DNA from 2 places in the Variovorax sp. FW301-JW7 genome. Region 1 is predicted to be linked to the other one. Evidence: riboswitches for the same ligand, from Rfam matches in the RefSeq annotation. Region 1 holds a riboswitch; the other holds the start of a gene.
The links. A riboswitch is a leader RNA that binds a small molecule or an ion and turns the genes downstream of it on or off. The one in region 1 is predicted to bind S-adenosylhomocysteine.
Positions count from the first base shown of each region.

Region 2: linked by a shared signal. The riboswitch ahead of ahcY (adenosylhomocysteinase) and the one ahead of metH (methionine synthase) in region 1 are both predicted to bind S-adenosylhomocysteine.

Region 1 is NZ_JBYTBC010000010.1:33,408-39,995, reverse strand. Features, by position in the region: gene AC3WQM_RS24450 (ArnT family glycosyltransferase) at 1-26, opposite strand, end outside; gene metH (methionine synthase) at 88-2,850, opposite strand; S-adenosyl-L-homocysteine riboswitch at 2,873-2,948, opposite strand; gene AC3WQM_RS24440 (esterase/lipase family protein) at 3,081-4,136, shown strand; gene AC3WQM_RS24435 (lipase secretion chaperone) at 4,148-5,059, shown strand; gene AC3WQM_RS24430 (PACE efflux transporter) at 5,081-5,518, opposite strand; gene AC3WQM_RS24425 (LysR family transcriptional regulator) at 5,621-6,541, shown strand; gene AC3WQM_RS24420 (SH3 domain-containing protein) at 6,548-6,588, opposite strand, start outside.
Region 2 is NZ_JBYTBC010000005.1:59,698-66,285, reverse strand. Features, by position in the region: gene metF (methylenetetrahydrofolate reductase [NAD(P)H]) at 1-35, opposite strand, end outside; gene AC3WQM_RS15445 (TlyA family RNA methyltransferase) at 46-879, opposite strand; gene ahcY (adenosylhomocysteinase) at 885-2,324, opposite strand; S-adenosyl-L-homocysteine riboswitch at 2,390-2,458, opposite strand; gene phaP (TIGR01841 family phasin) at 2,710-3,207, shown strand; gene AC3WQM_RS15430 (alpha/beta fold hydrolase) at 3,230-4,159, shown strand; gene AC3WQM_RS15425 (hypothetical protein) at 4,203-4,646, shown strand; gene AC3WQM_RS15420 (alpha/beta fold hydrolase) at 4,643-5,716, shown strand; gene AC3WQM_RS15415 (GNAT family N-acetyltransferase) at 5,742-6,335, shown strand; gene AC3WQM_RS15410 (peptide chain release factor 3) at 6,412-6,588, shown strand, end outside.

The DNA of each region.
Region 1 (6,588 bases):
TGGGCGTAGTGCGCGGCGGCAAAGATCAGCTTCTGAATATCAACTCCCGTGGCCGGTCACTCCGGTCGCGCCGACCGGCCGGCAGGTTCAAAGGTTCGGCGCCAGCAGGCGCTCGAGCTCCGCTTCGCTCGTGCGGCGCCGCGCGGCCTGGTCCTGCAACTGGTCGTGCCCGATCTTGCCGACGTTGAAGTACGTCGCATCGGGGTGCCCGAGGTAGAAGCCGCTCACGCTGGCGGCGGGCATCATAGCGAGGCTCTCCGTCAGGGTCATGCCAATGTCCGCGCAGTTCAGAAGGTCGAACATCGGGCCCTTCACGCTGTGGTCGGGGCAGGCCGGGTAGCCGGGCGCGGGGCGGATGCCGCGGTACTTCTCGGCAATCATGTCGTCGTTGCTCAGGCCCTCGTGGGGTGCGTAGCCCCACAGGTCGGTGCGCACGCGGTGGTGCATGGCCTCGGCAAAAGCCTCGGCCAGCCGGTCGGCCAGGGCCTTGAGCATGATGGCCGAGTAGTCGTCGAGGTCGTCGATGAAGAACTTCTCTTTCTTCTCGACGCCCAGGCCAGCGGTGACGGCGAACACGCCGACGTAGTCCTTCACACCGCTGTCCTTGGGGGCGACGAAGTCGGCCAGGCAGCGGCTGGGGCGCATCACGCCGTCGATCATCTGCTTCTCGGTCTGCTGGCGCATGCCGTACCAGGTGAGCGCGACTTCGCTGCGCGTCTCGTCGGTATAGAGCTCGATGTCGTCGTCGTTCACGGTGTTGGCGGGCCAGAAGCCGACCACGCCGCTGGCGCTGAGCCAGCGCCCTTCGATGAGGCGCTTGAGCATGCGCTGGCCGTCGGCGTACACGCGCACGGCCTCGGTGCCGACGATCTCGTCCTTCAGGATGGCGGGGAACGGGCCGGCCAGGTCCCAGGTCTGGAAGAACGGGCCCCAGTCGATGTACTTGGCCAGCTCGGTGAGGTCGAAGTTCTTGAACACGCGCCGGCCGATGAACTTGGGCACGGTGGGCACGAAGTTCGCGAAGTCGACGGGCGTCTTGTTGGCGCGCGCCTTGGCCAGCGGCCACATCGGCACCTGCTTCTTGTTGGCGTGCTGCGTGCGCACCTTCTCGTAGTCGGCGTTGATCTCGTCGATGTACGCGGTGGCCTGGTCCGAGAGCAGGCTCTGCGCCACGCTCACGCTGCGCGAGGCATCGGGCACGTAGACCACGGGGCCTTCGTAGTGCGGCGCGATCTTCACGGCCGTGTGCACGCGGCTGGTGGTGGCGCCGCCGATGAGCAGCGGGATCTTCTTGATGCGGAAGTGGTCGTCGCGCTGCATTTCGCCGGCCACGTACTGCATTTCTTCCAGGCTGGGCGTGATCAGGCCCGACAGGCCCACGATGTCTGCGCCCTCGACCTTGGCCTTGGCCAGGATTTCGTGGCACGGGACCATCACGCCCATGTTCACCACTTCGAAGTTGTTGCACTGGAGCACGACGGTGACGATGTTCTTGCCGATGTCGTGCACGTCGCCCTTCACCGTGGCGATGATGATCTTGCCCTTGGTGCGCACGTCGCGGCCGGCGGCCTCGTCGCGCAGCTTTTCGGCTTCGATGTAGGGCAGCAGGTGGGCCACGGCCGACTTCATGACGCGTGCCGACTTGACCACCTGCGGCAGGAACATCTTGCCGGCGCCGAACAGGTCGCCCACGATGTTCATGCCGTCCATGAGCGGGCCTTCGATCACGTGCAGCGGGCGGCCGCCCTTGGCCAGGATCTGCTGGTAGGCCTCTTCGGTGTCTTCGACGATGAAGTCGGTGATGCCGTGCACCATGGCGTGCGACAGGCGCTGGTTGACGTGCACCGGCTGCTCCGGCGTGCCGCGCCACTCGAGGCGCTTGCTTTCGTCCTTGGCACCGCTCTTGGCGGTCTCGGCCACTTCGACCAGGCGCTCGCCGGCGTCGGGACGGCGGTTGAGCACCACGTCTTCGACGCGCTCACGCAGCGTGGGCTCCAGGTCGTCGTACACGCCGACCATGCCGGCGTTGACGATGCCCATGTCCATGCCCGCCTGGATGGCGTGGTACAGGAACACGGTGTGGATGGCTTCGCGCATCGGGTCGTTGCCGCGGAAGCTGAAGCTCACGTTGCTCACGCCGCCCGACACCTTGGCGCCCGGCAGGTTCTGCTTGATCCAGCGCACGGCTTCGATGAAGTCGACCGCGTAGTTGTCGTGCTCCTCGATGCCGGTGGCGATCGCGAAGATGTTCGGGTCGAAGATGATGTCCTCGGGCGGAAAGCCCACCTCGTCGACCAGCACGCGGTAGGCGCGCTCGCAGATCTCGATCTTGCGTGCGTAGGTGTCGGCCTGGCCCTTCTCGTCGAAGGCCATGACCACGGCGGCGGCGCCGTAGCGCTTGACCAGCTTGGCCTCGTGCTTGAATTTGTCGACGCCCTCCTTCATGGAGATCGAGTTGACGATGCCCTTGCCCTGGATGCAGCGCAGGCCGGCCTCGATGACGTCCCACTTCGAGCTGTCGACCATCACCGGCACGCGTGCGATGTCGGGCTCGCTGGCAATGAGGTTCAGGAAGCGGACCATGGCGACCTTGCTGTCGAGCATGGCCTCGTCCATGTTGATGTCGATCACCTGCGCGCCGTTCTCGACCTGCTGGCGCGCGACGGCCAGGGCGTCCTCGAACTGGCCGTTGAGGATCATGCGCGCGAAGGCCTTGGAGCCGGTGACGTTGGTGCGCTCGCCGATGTTGACGAACAGCGTGCCCTCGCCGATGGCGACCGGTTCGAGGCCGGACAGCTTCATGGGAGGGGGAGCAACGGGAGCGGAAACGGATGCGGGAATCTGGGACATGGCCTCACCTGCGGAAGAGTCGAACAGGCGAGCGTCGTTGTCGCCCCAAGCCTGACGATTCGCCTCTGTGGCGAACCGCTGCAACGCTCCTTGGGAAGTCGCGCATTTTAGGTCGATTCGATTGCGCCCTGGGAAAACCCCAGTTTTCATTCCTGCACGGGTCAACAGAATGCGCCCACCGTTTCTGAACGAACGTTCGTGTTTTTAACCAAACGTAAGGGAGTTCGCCGATGGCCAGGAAGTGGAATGTCCGGTTGCAGCATGCAGCCACCCCGATGCGCGCCGTGGCCTTGAGCTGCGGCCTCCTGGCCGCTGCGGCCCTCGCGGTTCATGCGCCACCGGCGCGTGCCGCCGCCGGCGACAGCGCCACGCGCGTCGAGGCCCGCGTCACCTCCGACACGGCGAAGACGAAGTACCCGATCGTGCTGGTCCACGGCCTGCTGGGCTTCGACAACCTGCTGGGCGTCGACTACTTCTACGACATCCCCGGCAGGCTGGCCGCGGCGGGCGCCAAGGTGTACGTGGCACAGGTGTCGGGCACCAACACCTCCGAGATCCGCGGCGAGCAGCTGCTGCAGGAGCTCAAGACCATCCGCGCGCTGGAGCAGAACCCCACGCTCAAGTTCAACCTCATCGGCCATTCGCAGGGCTCGCCCACGGTGCGCTACGTGGCGGCGGTGGCGCCCGACATGGTGGCCTCGGTCACCTCGGTGGGCGGCGCCAACGGCGGCTCGAAGGTGGCCGATCTGCTGGCCAAGCTGCCCGAAGGCGGCATCGGCCAGACCCTGGTGGTGAAGGCCGTCGGCCTGCTGACGGGGCTGATCGGGTTCCTCTCGGGCAAGGACCCGAGCCAGCTGCCCGAGGTGCCGCTGAACGCGCTGGCCTCGCTGACCACGGCGGGCGGCGCGGCCTTCGACGCCAAGTTCCCGCAGGGGCGCCCCGCGCCGGGCTCGTCGTGCGACGTGAAGAGCGGCGCGGCGGTGGCCAACGGCGTGCGCTACTACTCGTGGTCGGGCGTGTCGACCAGCTTCAACCTGTTCGACCCGAGCGACACGGCGCTGTCGACCCTGGGCAGCCTGTTCTTCTTCGGTGAGGCCAACGACGGCCTGCTCGCGGTCTGCACCACGCGCCTGGGCACCCACCTGGGCGACTACCGCCAGAACCACCTGGACGAGGTGAACCAGGCCTTCGGCAACACCTACGGCAGCCAGTTCCCGTACTACGAGAAGAAGCCGCCGGAGCTGTTCAGGGAACAGGCCGCGCGACTCAAGAGCGCGGGGCTCTGAGGACGCGGCGCATGCGCGGTGTGGCCTTGACCATCGGCGCCGTCGCGCTGGTGGCCGCGGGGACCGGCTGGCTGGCGCTCGGCCCCGGGGCGGTCGATGCGCCTCAGGCCGCCGCGCCCCGCCCCACGGCGGCGGTCGCGGTGCCCGGCGCGCCCCCGCCGGTGCCGCAAGCTGCGGCGGCCCCCGACGCCCTGCTCACCAGCGACCTCATCACCCTCTTCGACCAGGTGCTCGCCGAAGCGCAGGCCGACAGCAAGGCCACGCTGATGGCCCGCGCGCCCGCCCTGCTCGCCCAGCGCCTGCGCGAAGACTGGCGCGTGCGCGCACTGGGCCTGCTGGAGCGCTACGTCGACATGCAGGAGGCCCTGCGCACCCTGCAGCCGCCCGTGCCCGGCGACCCGGCCTTTTTGCGTCGCAGCCTGGAGGCGCGCGAGGCGGTGCGCCGGCAGTTCTTCGCGCCCGAGGAAATCGAAGGCCTGTTCGGCGACCAGATCCGGCAGGACCGGTTCATGGCCGAGAAGATGGAGTTGCTGTCCAACCCCGACCTCACGCCCGAACAGCGTGCCGCGGCGCTGGCGCAGAGCGAGCAGGCCTGGCTGTCGCCCGCGCAGCGCGAGGTGCGCAAGGAGGCGGTGGCCCATCTGGACGTGATGCGCCAGACCGAGGCGCTGCAGGCGCGCGGCGCCAGCCCCCAGGAGCGCTTTGCCGCGCGCAGCGAGACCTACGGCTACGAGGTGGCGCGCGGCCTGGCCACGCTCGACCAGGAAACCCAGGAATGGAATGCGCGGCTCGACCGCTACGCCAGCGCGCCCGAGGCCGAGCGGGCCCAGCTGCGCGAGACGCTCTTCAACGAGAACGAGCGCCTGCGCCTGAGCGGTGCCCTGGCGATGCGCTCGTCCGCTGCGCTCAAGCCGGCGCGATAAATCCGTTAAGTAAGCGCAGGCTTACGCAGGCTGCGCTTCACCCATGGCCGAGGCCGGCAGGCCGAACACGCGGTCGAAGGCCCAGTTGAAGACGAAGGTGTAGACCAGGAAGAACACCACCAGGCCCAGGTCCATCACCAGCGCCTGCCAGAGCGACACGCCCAGGCCCCAGGCCAGCATCGGCACCAGGAAGGCGATCAGGCCGCCCTCGAAGCCGATGGCGTGGGCGATGCGGCGCTTCAGGCTGCGCCCGCGCACCGCCTGGCGCGACTCCCAGCGCTCGAACAGGGCGTTGAACGTCAGGTTCCAGATCACCGCGATCACCGAGGCGCCCACGGCCAGCAGGCCCGAGTGGCCGAGCCCCGCGTCCGACATCAGGGCCAGGCCGGCGCTGGCCGCCACGATGGCGATGCCCTCGTAGAGGGAGATGTAAACGATCCGACGCTGAAGGCCCTGCATGACTGTTTCTCTGTGTGTTTGACTGCGATGGAGGGACTTTATTTGCTTTTAGTTGATATAAAAAGTTAACTTGTTTCAGTTTTATTGATAGATCGGGACGCCATGGCTTTCTCCAGCGACAACGTCGAGGTCTTCCTGGCCGTGATCGACCACGGCTCGTTCTCGGCCGCCGCGCGGGCGCTGCGCAAGGTGCCGTCGGCCGTGAGCATGGCCATTGCGAACCTCGAGGCCGAGCTGGCGCTGCCACTGTTCGACCGCAGCGGCCGCGAGCCCCAGCCCACGTCGGCCGCGCGCTCGCTCGAGCCGCAGGCGCGGCTGCTCGCGGCCCAGCTGCGGCAGTTGCAGGTGCAGGCGCTGGCGCTCACGCAGGGGCTGGAAGACCGGCTCACGCTGGCCATCGCGCCCGAGCTGCTGGCCGCGCCCTGGAGCGGGCCGCTGGCCGCGCTGGCCGACGACTACCCGCTGCTGCAGGTCGAGGTGCTGGCCGCGCCGCAGGCCGATGCGCTGGCGCTGCTGCACAGCGGCCGGGCGCAGCTGGCGCTGGTGTTCGAGCGCCCCAGCCTCGACGGCCGCGAGGGCTTCCAGGAGGTGGGCAGCGACACCATGGTGGCCGTGATGGCGCCCGAGCACCCCGTGCTGCGCGCGGCGGCCGGCGGGCGCCTGCGCGAGGAGCACCTGACCAACACGCGCCAGATCGTGGTGGCGGGGCGCGACCTCGCCACCAGCGACCCGCGCTTCGTGTTCGCGCGGCATGTCTGGCGCACCGACAACGCGCTGGCCGCGCTGAGCCTGATCACCGCCGGGCTGGGCTGGGGCTGGCTGCCGCGCAACTTCGCGCGCCCGCACGTGGCGGCGGGCGCGCTGGTCGAGATCCCGTTCGAGAACCTCAGCAACGGGCTGGACCTGTGGGTGGACGTGGTGTGGTCGCGCGAACGGCCGCTGGGCCTGGGCGCGCAGCGCTTCGTGGCGCTGATCGCGCGCGACCGTCAGGCGGCGGCCGGCATCGGGACGCCGGCCGTGTGAGCTGGGTCAATTCTTTCCGTGGCCGTGGCCGTGCCCGCCTCCACCGC
Region 2 (6,588 bases), on a different contig from region 1:
GTCGGGAAGAATTCGAAACTCAGCGGAAGGCGCACCTGCGTCTCCTTAGGAACCGTCGCCCGCCTTGGCAGCAGCACGAACGGCGTGAATGAAAAACTCGCGGTTGCCGTCGCCCCCGGCGATCGGGCTGTCGAACCAGCGCAGCACCTTCAGCCCGAGCGCCGCGCAGGCGTCGTGCAGGCGCTTCTCGACCACAGGGTACATCGCCTCGTCGCGCACGATGCCACCCTTGCCGACCTGGCCGGGCTGCAACTCGAACTGCGGCTTGACCAGCATCAGCAACTGGCCGTCGTCGGCCAGGAACTGCACCACGGCCGGCAGTACCAGCGTGAGCGAGATGAACGACAGGTCGCCGACGATGAGGTCGAAGCGGGGTTCAGGCGGGGCTTCGACAACTTCGACCGCCTCGCCAGTTTCTGCGCCTTCTTCATCGTCCACCTGCAGATCGGCCGGCGACAACGCCCGCGCATTGACGCCTTCGATGGCGACCACGCGTTCGTCCTCGCGCATGCGCGGATGCAGCTGCCCGTGGCCCACATCGATGCCCACCACCTTGGCGGCACCGTGCTGCAACAAGCAGTCGGTGAAACCGCCGGTCGACTGGCCGACGTCCAGGCAGAGCCTGCCCGTCGGGTCCACGCCGCTGGCTTTCAGCGCACCTTCGAGCTTGAGGCCGCCGCGCGACACGTAGCGTGCCTCGGCGGCGTCGGCGAGCTCGAGCTCGGCCGACTCGGGCACTTCGTCCTTGTTCTTGACGACATTGCGCCACGCGTCGCTCGTGCCCGCGTCACGCCAGCGCATGCCGCCGGCGATGAGCCGGACGGCTTGCGAACGCGACGCGGCCATACCGCGTTCTACCAACAGTTGATCGGCGCGCACGCGGATCAATAACGGTAGGTGTCCGGCTTGTAAGGGCCGTTCTTGCTCACGCCGATGTAGGCGGCCTGGGCGTCGGTCAGCTCGGTGAGCATGGCGCCGACCTTCTTCAGGTGCAGGCGCGCGACCTTCTCGTCCAGGTGCTTGGGCAGGACGTAGACCTTGCCGGCTTGATACGCATCAGGCTTGGTGAACAGCTCGATCTGGGCAATGGTCTGGTTGGCGAACGACGACGACATCACGAAGCTCGGGTGGCCCGTGCCGCAGCCCAGGTTCACGAGGCGGCCCTTGGCCAGCAGGATGATCTTCTTGCCGTCCGGGAAGGTGATGTGGTCCACCTGCGGCTTGATCTCTTCCCATTCGTACTTCTCGATCGACGCGACGTCGATCTCGTTGTCGAAGTGGCCGATGTTGCAGACGATGGCCTGGTCCTTCATCTTGACCATGGTGTCGTGCGTGATGACGTCCTTGTTGCCGGTGGTGGTCACGAAGATGTCGGCCTTGTCGGCGGCGTACTCCATGGTCACGACCTTGTAGCCTTCCATCGCGGCCTGCAGGGCGTTGATCGGGTCGATTTCGGTGACCCACACCTGGGCGCTCAGGGCGCGCAGGGCCTGGGCCGAGCCCTTGCCCACGTCGCCGTAGCCGGCCACGCAGGCCACCTTGCCGGCGATCATCACGTCGGTCGCGCGCTTGATGCCGTCGACCAGCGATTCGCGGCAGCCGTACAGGTTGTCGAACTTGCTCTTGGTGACCGAGTCGTTCACGTTGATGGCGCGGAACAGCAGCGTGCCCTTGGCGCTCATCTCGTTCAGGCGGTGCACGCCGGTGGTGGTCTCTTCGGTCACGCCGATGATCTCGGCCGACTTGCGGGTGTACCAGGTGTCGTCCACGGCCAGCTTGGCCTTGATGGCGGCGTACAGAATGCGCTCTTCTTCGCTGGTCGGGTTGGCGAGCACGCCCAGGTCTTTTTCAGCGCGCTGGCCCAGGTGCATGAGCAGCGTGGCGTCGCCGCCGTCGTCCAGGATCATGTTCGGGCCTTCGCCCTTCGAGCCCTTGGGACCGAAGTCGAAGATGGCGTGGGTGTAGTCCCAGTAGTCCTTCAGCGACTCGCCCTTGATGGCGAACACCGGCGTGCCGGCGGCGGCGATGGCGGCGGCGGCGTGGTCCTGCGTCGAGAAGATGTTGCACGAGGCCCAGCGCACTTCGGCGCCCAGGGCTTGCAGCGTCTCGATGAGCACGGCCGTCTGGATGGTCATGTGCAGCGAGCCCGTGATGCGCGCGCCCTTCAGGGCCTGGCCCTTCGAGAACTCTTCACGGATGGCCATCAGGCCGGGCATCTCGGTTTCGGCGATCTTGATTTCCTTGCGGCCCCAGGCGGCAAGGGACAGGTCGGCAATCGCCTGGTCGGCGGTCGAGACGGGGGTGGGCTTGAGTACAGCGCTCATGAGAACTCCAAAACTGGTTTGAAAGATGCCACTGCGTACGGGGAAGAAAAACTCACCGCGAGAACAGCGGGTGAGCGTGGTTGCGATGTGGTCCGAGCCTCACGCCTGACGGCGCTGCAACGCTCCTCGGAGCGCCGGATTGTAGTCGCGCCCGCCCGGCCCGCCAATCGACCGGGGCATCCCACATCACGGAAAGCGCCGGCGCCCGCCAGGCCGGGCCGGACGGCGCGGGCCACCCCGGGAAACTCCGCAGGCAAATCCGCGCTTGGAGCGCCCTGAGCCGCGCCGGCCCGGCGTATCGTGGCGGCGGGCCCCGGCCGCCCGGCCGCTGCCTGCATCCACCCGTTCGATTGTTTTCATCACCCGACACAGGAGATTCCGCACCATGGCCACTGCCAAGAAAGCCGCCGCGAAAAAAACCACCGCCAGCAGCGCCGGCGCGAAGCAGGCGGCGCCGTCCGCCGCGGACATGCTCGATCCGATGAAGAACCTCAAGGGCATGGCCGAGCGCCTGCAGAACCTGAACCTCACCGGCGGCGCCGGCAAGCTGCTCGACAGCGGCCGCAAGGACCTGCAGGCACTGATGCAGGCCAACGAGAAGTCCTACCAGGGCCTGCAGACCGTGGTGCAGCGACAGACCGAGATGATCAAGACGGCCATTGCCGAATGGCAGACCGCCGCCAAGGCGATGCCGGGCAAGGACCCGAAGGAAAACCTGGCCAAGCTCGACGAGCTGGGCCGCCAGTCGTTCCAGCGCGCCGTCGACGACATCAAGGAACTGGCCACCCTGGCCGCCAAATCGCAGGCCGACGCCTTCGACGTGGTGCGCCAGCGCATCCAGGCCAACGTGGACGAAGTCACGAAGCTGCTGCAGCGCAAGTAACAAGAAGCAAAGAAAGGCCCGCATGACCGCCGTCGCGCCCCGCACCGAACGGCGCACCCGCGCCAACGGCATCGAACTGGCCTGGGACAGCTTCGGCGACCCCGAGGCGCCGCCGCTGTTGCTGGTCATGGGCCTCGGCGCCCAGATGGTCGCGTGGGACGACGCGTTCTGCGCCGCCCTGGCGCAGGCCGGCGGCCACCACGTGATCCGCTTCGACAACCGCGACATCGGCCACTCCACCCACCTGCCGCACGCCGGCGTGCCCGACATCCAGGCGCTGATGCTGCAGGCCATGGCCGGGCGCCCGCTGCAGGTGCCCTACACGCTGCGCGACATGGCCGACGACTGCGCCGGCCTGCTCGACGCGCTGGGCATCGCGCGCGCCCACGTCGTGGGCGCGTCGATGGGCGGCGCCATCGGGCAGGAGATGGCCATCCACCACCCGGGCCGGATGCGCTCGCTCACCAGCATCATGTCGAGCACCGGCGACCCGGCCCTGCCGCCGCCCACGCCCGAGGCGCTGGCGGTGCTGTTCGCGCCCGCGCCGACGAGCTTCGAGGCCTACCTGCCGCACCACGCCAAGCTGTGGCGCGTGCTGCGCGGGCCCGACGCCTTTCCGCTCGATGAGGCGCGCGATGCCGAGCGCGCGCAGCTGGCCTTCCTGCGCGGCCTCAACCCGGGCGGCGTGGCGCGGCAGCTGGCGGCCGTGTTCGCGTCGGGCAACCGCAAGCCGGCGCTGCGCGCGGTGCAGGTGCCCACGCTGGTGATCCACGGCGACGTCGATCCGCTGGTGCCCGTGGCCTGCGGCATCGACGTGGCCGAGGCCATTCCCGGCGCGACGCTGCTGCGCATTCCGCGCATGGGCCATGCGCTGCCGATCGCAATGTGGCCGCAGATCATCGAGGCCATCGCCGCGCACACCGCACGGGCGGCGCGGCGCGACGATCACTGAAGAAAAAACAGACACGACAACGAACCCAGACGGAGGTGTTTTGATGAGCCAGTTTCCGTCCCTCGATCCCATGGCCCTGTGGCGCGAGCTCACGGCCCAGTGGGAAAAAAGCACCAACGAATTCGCCAACGAAACCATGGCCTCGGACCCGTTCCGCCAGGGCATGCACGGCGGCATGAACGCCTCGCTCACCGCGCAGAAGGCAGTGGGCGACCTGATGGCGCGCTACCTCACGCTGCTGAACCTGCCCACGCGCGGCGACCTGCAGGCGCTGGGCGAACAACTGCACCGCATCGACGACCACCTGGCGGGCATCCGGCGCGCGCTGGAAGGCGGGGCCGGGCCTGCCGCGCGAACCGCCGATGCAGCTGCTGCCCCGCCCCGGCCGCGCCGCACCAAGCAGCCGCCCACGGCGGCGGCAGCGCCTGCACCGGCAGCCAAGACCGCAGCCCCCAAGAAACGCCCCGCCGGAAAGCGCCGCCCATGAGCGCGCCGCCCGACACCTTCCAGCTGCCCGACATCCGCGGCGAGATCGAGCGCACGATCCAGCGCAACATCAAGGGGCTGGACTTCCTGACCTCGACCGCGCCGGCCGTCGGCCTCACGCCCAAGGACGAGATCCACCGGCGCGGCACGCTGAGCCTGTACCACTACCGCCCGATGGTCGACGAGATCTACCGCGTGCCGGTGCTCATGGTGATGGCCACCACCAACCGCGCCTACATCTTCGACCTCGCGCCGGGCCAGAGCATGGTCGAGTACCTGCTGCTCAAGGGCTACGACGTCTACGTGATGGACTGGAACGCACCGCGCCCCGACGAGAAGCGCCTGCGCATCGAAGACTACGTGCTCGACTTCATTCCCGATTCGATCCGCCGCGTGCAGGAAGACTCGGGCGAGGAAGACGTGACCATCGCCGGCTACTGCATGGGCGGCGTGCTCTCCACGCTGTACGCGGCGCTGCACCCCGGCGGGCCGATGAAGAACCTCGCGCTCTTCACCACGCCGATCGACTTCAGCCGCATGAAGCTCTTTCATGCGTGGTCCGACCGGCGCTACTTCGACGTCGACCGCCTCATCGACACCGTGGGCAACGTGCCGCCCGAGATGCTGTTCGCCTCCTTCGACATGCTGCGCCCCGCCGGGCGCGGCGCCGGGCTGGTGCAGCTGTGGGACAACATGGCCAACGACGAGTTCGTCAAGTCGTACCGCATGTTCGACCGCTGGGGCGCCGAGATGCTGCCGTTGGCCGGCGAGTACTTCCGCCAGACCGTGAAGGAGCTCATGTGGGACAACAAGCTGCACAAGGGCGAGCTGGTGCTCGGCGGGCGCCCGGTGCTGCTGAAGAACATCACCGTGCCGGTGCTGCACGCGCTGGCGCAGCACGACCACATCGTGCCCTACGAGGCGGGCCAGCCGCTGATCGCCGGCATCGGCTCCACCGACAAGGAAGAGGTGGTGCTCAAGGGCGGCCACGTGAGCCTGGCGGCCGGCACCAACGCCGTGCGGCGGCTGTGGCCCAAGCTCGACGAGTGGCTGGGCGTGCGCTCCACCTGACGAACACAACCATCCCCCTACGCTCATGACCGCCTCTTCTTCCCGCACCTACCCGCGCACCGTCGCCCACGCGGACGGCGACATCGCCCTGCGCCTCATGACCGGTGCCGACGCGCCCGCCGTGCTGGCCTTCGCGCAAGCGCTGCCGGCGCACGACCTGCTCTTTTTGCCGCGCGACATCACCGAGCCCAAGGTGATGGCCGCCTGGGTCCGCGCCATCGAGCGCGGCGACATCGACAGCGTGCTCGCCGTGCGCGACGGCGCCGTGCTGGGCTGCGCCGCCGTCATCCGCGACCCGCACTCGTGGTCGGGCCACGTGGCCGAGCTGCGCGTGCTGGTGTCGCCCACGCTGCGCGGCGGCGGCCTGGGCCAGCAGCTGGCGCAGGAGGGCTGCGCGCTGGCCTTCGCCCACGGGCAGGAAAAGATCGTCGCCCAGATGACCGTCGACCAGCGCGGCGCCATCGCCGTCTTCCAGGCCCTGGGCTTCCGGCCCGAGGCCCTGCTCACGCGCCACGTGAAGGACCGCGAGGGCAAGGCGCACGACCTCGTGGTGCTGAGCCAGGACGCGGCGCAGGTCGAGGCGCAGATGCGGGCGTACGGGGTGACGGAGGCGTTTTAGGCCCATCGGCGGGGGATTGAGGGGGTTGGCGGGGCGGCCTCCTAAAATCGGGGGATTCCCCTGCAGATTGCCCACCTTGTCTTTTCTCGCCGAAACCCGCCGCCGTCGCACCTTCGCGATCATTTCCCACCCTGACGCCGGCAAGACCACGCTGACCGAAAAATTGCTGCTGTTCTCGGGCGCGATCCAGATCGCCGGCTCGGTGAAGGCGCGCAAGGCCTCGCGCCACGCCACCTCCGACTGGATGGAAATC